DNA from 3 places in the Streptomyces sp. NPDC049585 genome. Region 2 is predicted to be linked to each of the others. Evidence: riboswitches for the same ligand, from Rfam matches in the RefSeq annotation. Region 2 holds a riboswitch; each other region holds the start of a gene.

Region 1 (2,258 bases), on a different contig from region 2:
CCGCGTCGGCGGGCAGCCGCGTGCCGTCGGCGAGGACGACCGCGCCGGCCTCCACGGCCGTCACCGGCGTACCGGTCAGCAGCCGCACGCCGCTCTCCTCGTACCAGGCGGCCATGGGCGCCGCGACCTCCGACGGCAGCGCCCCCGGCAGCACCTGGCCGGCGGCCTCCACCACCGTCACCTCGCAGCCCGCCTCGCGGGCGGCCGTGGCGAACTCCGCGCCGATCCAGCCCGCCCCCACCGCGACGAAGCGGCGCCGCTCGGTCAGCAGCGGGCGCAGCAGGGCCGCGTCGTCGAAGGTACGCAGGACGTGCACACCCGGCACGTCCTCGCTGCCGGGCAGGGCCACCGCCTCGGCGCCGGTGGCGATGACCAGGATGTCGTAGGGCACCTCTCCCGCCGGGGTGAGCACCGTGCGCTCCTCGGCGCGCAGCCCGGTGGCCCCGGTGCCCAGGCGCACGTCGATGCCGAGCGAGCCGAAGTCCACGGCGAAGGCGGAGTCCTCGGCGGTGCCCAGCAGCACGGCCTTGGACAGCGGGGGGCGGTCGTAGGGCGGGTGGGGCTCGGCACCCAGCAGCGTGATGCTGCCGGTCCAGCCCTGTTCGCGCAGGGCCACGGCGGTCTGCACGCCCGCCATGCCCGCTCCGACGATGACGACGCGGCGGTCACCGGAGGTGTTCGTCTGCTCGCTCACCCGATCAACTCTAGGCCCGCGGGCCGCGCGCGCCGGAGCATCCGCCGGCGAGACCTCTGACACAGCGTCACCCCCGCCGGGCGCACCGCTGCCTTCCGGGTGGCCCGCGGCCCGTACTAGGGTGGCAGGCTGCAAGCACTCGCGGGAGCCCGGCGCACCGGGCTGAGAGGGAGGCTGGACGGCCTCCGACCGTACGAACCTGATCCGGGTCATGCCGGCGAAGGGAGGGGCTGGACGCCCATGCACGCTGCGAACGGCACGTCCGACACGTCCTGCGACGTCCTGGTCGTCGGCGGCGGAATCATCGGCCTGGTCACGGCCTGGCGCGCCGCACAGCGCGGCCTCACCACGGTCGTGGCCGACCCGGAGCCCGGCGGCGGCGCGGCACGCGTGGCCGCCGGCATGCTCGCCGCCGTCACCGAACTGCACTACGGCGAGGAGACGCTGCTCGCCCTCAACCTCGCCTCCGCCCGCCGCTACCCGGCCTTCACCGCGGAACTGCACGAGGCCACCGGCCTCGACACCGGCTACCGCGCCTGCGGCACCCTCGCCGTCGCGCTCGACGCCGACGACCGGGCCCACCTGAAGGAACTGCACGCCCTCCAGCAGCGCTGCGGCCTGGACTCCCAGTGGCTGTCCGGGCGCGAGTGCCGCCGGCTCGAACCGATGCTCGCCCCCGCCGTCCAGGGCGGCCTGCGGGTCGACGGCGACCACCAGACCGACCCCCGGCGCCTGGCCGGCGCCCTGCTCGTCGCCTGCGAGCGGGCCGGGGTGACCTTCCACCGCTCCCCCGCCGTGCGGGCCCTGCTCGCCGGCGGCCGGGCCACCGGCGCCGAGCTCGCCGACGGCACTCGTGTCGCCGCCGAACGGACGGTGCTGGCCGCCGGCAGCCACAGCGGCCGCCTCGCCGGCCTGCCCGAGGAGGTCCTGCCCCCCGTACGGCCCGTCAAGGGCCAGGTGCTGCGGCTGCGCATACCCGGCCCGTACCGGCCGTTCCTCTCCCGCACCGTACGGGCCGTGGTGCGCGGCGGGCACGTCTACCTCGTCCCGCGCGAGAACGGCGAGCTCGTCGTCGGCGCCACCACCGAGGAACAGGGCTGGGACACCACCGTCACCGCCGGCGGCGTCTACGAACTGCTGCGCGACGCCCACGAACTGGTGCCCGGCATCACCGAGCTGCCCCTGGTGGAGACCCTCGCCGGGCTGCGCCCCGGCTCCCCCGACAACGCCCCGCTGCTCGGCCCCACCGCCCTGCCCGGCCTGCACCTCGCCACCGGTCACCACCGCAACGGCGTCCTGCTCACCCCCGTCACCGGCGACGTCATGGCCGAGGTCCTCACCGAGGGACGGCTGCCCGCGGAGGCCCGCCCCTTCTCCCCCCTCCGCTTCACCCCCGCACTCCAGGAGCAGCCCGCATGACCACCCACGTCATCAGCGTCAACGGCGAGCGCCGGGCCGTCCCGGCCGGCACCACCCTCGACGGCCTGGTGGCCACCCTCACCGCGGCGCACAGCGGTGTCGCCGCCGCCGTCAACGAGGCCGTCGTACCGCGCGGCCAGTGGCC
Region 2 (2,258 bases):
GTCGGCAGGACGAAGGGGATGGTGACCACGGCGCGCAGCAGCCGTTTACCGGGGAAGTCGAAGCGTGCGAAGACGTACGCGCCGGGGAGCGCGAGCAGCAGCGTGAGCGCCGTGGAGGCGGCGGCCTGCCAGGTGGTGAACCACAGGACGTGGCCGGTGGCGGGGTCGCCGAGCACCTCGCCGATGCGGGCGAGCTGCCACTGGTCGCCGTCCTTCAGGCCACGGACGACGATGGCGGCGACGGGGTAGGCGAAGAAGATCCCGAAGAAGGCGAGCGGCCCGGCCATCAGGGCCAGGCGCGTCGCCGTCCGCCGGGCGCCGCCGCGCGGGGCGGCACCCGGGGGTGCGTCGGTCACTTCAGGACGAGCGAGGACCACGTCTTGATCCACTGGTCACGGTGCTGCGCGATGCGCTGGGGGTCGAGCGTCGCCGGCTGCGTGATCTTCGCGCCGTACTTGGTGAACAGCTCGGGGACGCGCGCGTCCCGGTTGGCGGGGTTGACGAACATCTGCAGCGGCATGTCCTCCTGGAAGGTCTTGCCGACCAGGAAGTCGATCAGGGCCTTGCCGCCCTCGGTGTTCTTCGCCCCGCTCAGCAGGCCGGCGTACTCGACCTGCCGGAAGCAGGTGCCGGTCGCCACGCCGGTGGGCGCCTCGGCCGGCTCGGGCGTGACGCCCATCACCTCGGCGGGCGGGCTGGAGGCGTAGGAGACGACGAGCGGCCGGTCGCCCTTGGCCTTCCTGCCGGCGGCGGAGCCGGAGAAGCGGGTGTTGTACGCCTGCTCCCAGCCGTCGACGACCTCGACGCCGTTGTCCTTGAGCTTCTTCCAGTAGTCCTGCCAGCCGTTCTCGCCGAAGGCGGCGACGGTGCCGAGCTGGAAGGCGAGGCCGGGCGAGGAGGTGGCGACGTTCTCGGTCACCAGGAGGTTCTTGTACTCCGGCTTGACCAGGTCGGCGAAGGTCTGCGGCGGCGCGAGCTTCTTGTCGGCGAAGTAGGCGCGGTCGTAGTTGACGCAGATGTCGCCGTAGTCGATCGGGGTAACGCGGTCCTTGGTGTCGCTGCGCAGCTCGGCGGGGACGCGGTCCGCGCCCTTGGCCCGGTAGGGCGTGAACAGGCCCTTGTCGAGCGCACGCGAGAGCAGGGTGTTGTCGACGCCGAAGAAGACGTCGCCCTGGGGGTGGCTCTTGGAGAGGATGGCCTGGTTGACGGCCGCACCGGCGTCACCGCCCTTGATCACCTGGACCTTGTAGCCGGTCTGCGCGGTGAACTGCTTCAGGACCGCATCGGAGGCCACGAACGAGTCGTGGGAGACGAGCCGGACGGTCTTGTCGCCGGAACCGCTGCTGCCGGAGCCCGACCCGGAGCCGGAGTCCGAGCTGCCGCAGGCGGCGAGGACGGGCAGGCCGAGGGCCACGGCGGCCGTCGCCACGACGGCACGCCGAAGGATGGTGTTCATGGTGGTGCTGACTCCCTACGCCGGTACTAACCGGATCAGGTCCGAGGGTCTGCGGGCCGTGCCGCACTCTCAGCGCTCGCTGCGCTCCCCTGTCGGAATGTTCATTTGTGCGAAGTCACGCGACATTGCGCGAAGGAACCGTACCAGGGCGGCCGCGGGCCCCTGCGGGCCCGCGGCGGCCGCTCAGCGCTCGGCGGCGGCCAGCTGGCCGCAGGCTCCGTCGATCTCCTGGCCGCGGGTGTCGCGGATGGTGACGGGCACGCCGTGGGCGGCGATCGCCTCGACGAAGGCCCGCTCGTCCTCCGGGCGGGAGGCCGTCCACTTCGAGCCCGGGGTGGGGTTGAGCGGGATGAGGTTGACGTGCACCCGCCGGCCCTTGAGCAGCCGGCCCAGCAGGTCACCGCGCCAGGCCTGGTCGTTGATGTCCCGGATGAGGGCGTACTCGATGGAGATCCGGCGCCCGGACTTCTCCGCGTACTCCCAGGCGGCGTCGAGGACCTCGCGGACCTTCCAGCGGGTGTTGACCGGCACCAGGGTGTCGCGCAGCTCGTCGTCGGGGGCATGCAGCGAGACCGCGAGACGGCACTTGAAGCCCTCGTCCGCGAATCGCAGCATCGCCGGGACCAGGCCCACGGTTGAGACCGTGATGCCGCGCTGGGACAGGCCCAGGCCGTCCGGCTCGGGGTCGGTCAGCCGGCGGATGGCGCCGACGACGCGCTTGTAGTTGGCCAGCGGCTCGCCCATGCCCATGAAGACGATGTTGGACAGGCGCGCAGGGCCTCCCGGCACCTCGCCGTCGCGC
Region 3 (2,258 bases), on a different contig from region 2:
TGGGCCGCGATCTTGTAGGTGATGACGCCGGTCTTCACGTCGTCGCGGTCCGGCAGGCCGAGGTGCTCCTTGGGCGTGACGTAGCAGAGCATCGCCGTGCCCCACCAGGCGATCATCGCCGCACCGATGCCGGAGGTGATGTGGTCGTACGCCGGTGCGACGTCGGTCGTCAGCGGACCGAGGGTGTAGAACGGCGCCTCCTCGCAGATCTCCTGCTGAAGGTCGATGTTCTCCTTGATCTTGTGCATCGGGACATGGCCCGGGCCCTCGATCATCGTCTGCACGTTGTGCCGCTTGGCGATCGAGTTGAGCTCGCCCAGCGTCCGCAGCTCGGCGAACTGGGCCTCGTCGTTCGCATCCGCGATCGAACCGGGGCGCAGGCCGTCGCCCAGGGAGAACGTCACGTCGTACGAGGCGAGGATCTCGCAGAGCTCCTCGAAGTTCTCGTAGAGGAACGACTCCTTGTGGTGCGCCAGGCACCAGGCCGCCATGATCGAGCCGCCGCGCGAGACGATGCCGGTCTTGCGGCGGGCGGTCAGCGGGACGTAGCGCAGCAGCACGCCGGCGTGGACGGTCATGTAGTCGACGCCCTGCTCGGCCTGCTCGATGACGGTGTCCTTGTAGATCTCCCAGGTGAGCTCCTCGGCCTTGCCGTCCACCTTCTCCAGCGCCTGGTAGAGCGGGACGGTGCCGATCGGCACGGGGGAGTTGCGCAGCACCCACTCGCGGGTGGTGTGGATGTTGCGGCCGGTGGAGAGGTCCATGACCGTGTCGGCGCCCCAGCGGGTGGCCCAGGTCATCTTCTCCACCTCCTCCTCGATGGAGGAGGTGACGGCGGAGTTGCCGATGTTGGCGTTCACCTTCACCAGGAACTTCTTGCCGATGATCATCGGCTCGATCTCCGGGTGGTTGACGTTGGCCGGCAGCACGGCGCGGCCCGCGGCGATCTCCTCGCGGACGGTCTCCGGGGAGACGCCCTCGCGCAGCGCCACGTACTCCATCTCGGCGGTGATCTCCCCGCGCCGGGCGTACGCGAGCTGGGTGACCGCCCCTCCGTCGCGGCCCCGGCGGGGCTGGCGGGGGCGGCCGGGGAAGACGGCGTCGAGGTTGCGCAGGCCCCCGCGCGGGGCGGTGTGCCTGATGCCGTCGTCCTCCGGGCGCACCGGCCGCCCGGCGTACTCCTCGGTGTCGCCGCGGGCGATGATCCAGTTCTCCCGGAGCGGGGCGAGGCCCCGTCGTACGTCCGTTACGACGGACGCATCGGTGTACGGGCCGGACGTGTCGTAGAGGCGGACGTCCTGCCCGTTGGTGAGGTGCACCCGTCGCACCGGAACGCGGATGTCCGGACGCGAGCCCGTCACATAGTCCTTGTGCCAGCCGATCTCGCGACCGGTTCCGGACGTGCGTGCATCCTGCGAGGTCATATGACCGTAACTCCCTACGCCGGCATTACCCGGTAACAGGTTCGGCGGTCGGCGCAGCGGCTTTCGCACCCATGTCCGGTTCGAACATGTCCAGTGCGAAGGTCAGCGCCCTCTCAGCCCGGTGCTCCGAGCTCCCGCGATTGCAAAGGTGGCACCACGCTAGCGCCTCCCGCGCCCGGAGGGCCAGGGGGGCTTGTCATCATCGACGGGTGACCCCCACGCATCCTTCCCCCCACTCGCACGCCCCCCACGACCCCGACCACGCCCGTGCGCCCGCCCCCGACGGTCCTGCGCACGGAGATGGGCACGGAGATGGGCACGGGCATGGCCACGGACGACGGCAGAACCATGGACACAGCCATGGGCACGGCCACAGCCATGCCCATGCGCACGGTCCCGCGACGCCCGTCTCGGGTCATCTGCGCAAGGTCATCGCGGCCGTACTCATCCCCTTCGCCGCCGCGGTGGCCGCCGGGCTGATCGTGCTGTGGCCCGGCGGCACCCCGCCGCACCAGCACACCGGCGTCGGCATGGACCAGCAGACGCAGTCGGGGCGGGTGACGGCCGTCAAGGAGTACTCCTGCCCGGCCTCCGGCGGGTTCGGCGGCCCGCAGCAGCAGCCGCAGCAGGGCGCCCCGTCGGCGCCGCCGCCGGCGCAGGGCACCTGCCAGAAGGCCACCGTCGAGGTGACCTCGGGACCGGACAAGGGCACCACGTTCACCGAGCAGGTGCAGCCCGGCTCCTCGCGCCACTACTCCTCCGGGCAGAAGGTGGTCCTCGCCTACGCCCCGAAGGCCCCGGAGAACCTGCGCTATTCGGTCACGGACGTCGACC

What was found. Region 2 has a riboswitch for thiamine pyrophosphate ahead of AB0K17_RS19045 (thiamine ABC transporter substrate-binding protein). Riboswitches for the same ligand answer to the same signal wherever they lie in the genome.
Region 1: it holds a riboswitch for thiamine pyrophosphate, as region 2 does, so the genes downstream of both, thiO (glycine oxidase ThiO) here and AB0K17_RS19045 (thiamine ABC transporter substrate-binding protein) in region 2, are expected to answer to the same signal.
Region 3: it holds a riboswitch for thiamine pyrophosphate, as region 2 does, so the genes downstream of both, thiC (phosphomethylpyrimidine synthase ThiC) here and AB0K17_RS19045 (thiamine ABC transporter substrate-binding protein) in region 2, are expected to answer to the same signal.

Annotation. Positions count from the first base shown of each region.
Region 1 is NZ_JBFAPE010000032.1:45,929-48,186, forward strand. Features, by position in the region: gene AB0K17_RS25585 (FAD-dependent oxidoreductase) at 1-637, opposite strand, end outside; TPP riboswitch at 826-937, shown strand; gene thiO (glycine oxidase ThiO) at 935-2,113, shown strand; gene thiS (sulfur carrier protein ThiS) at 2,110-2,258, shown strand, end outside.
Region 2 is NZ_JBFAPE010000017.1:100,346-102,603, forward strand. Features, by position in the region: gene AB0K17_RS19040 (iron ABC transporter permease) at 1-287, opposite strand, end outside; gene AB0K17_RS19045 (thiamine ABC transporter substrate-binding protein) at 353-1,456, opposite strand; TPP riboswitch at 1,452-1,557, opposite strand; gene rlmN (23S rRNA (adenine(2503)-C(2))-methyltransferase RlmN) at 1,640-2,258, opposite strand, start outside.
Region 3 is NZ_JBFAPE010000002.1:217,010-219,267, reverse strand. Features, by position in the region: gene thiC (phosphomethylpyrimidine synthase ThiC) at 1-1,424, opposite strand, end outside; TPP riboswitch at 1,419-1,572, opposite strand; gene AB0K17_RS03325 (YibE/F family protein) at 1,634-2,258, shown strand, end outside.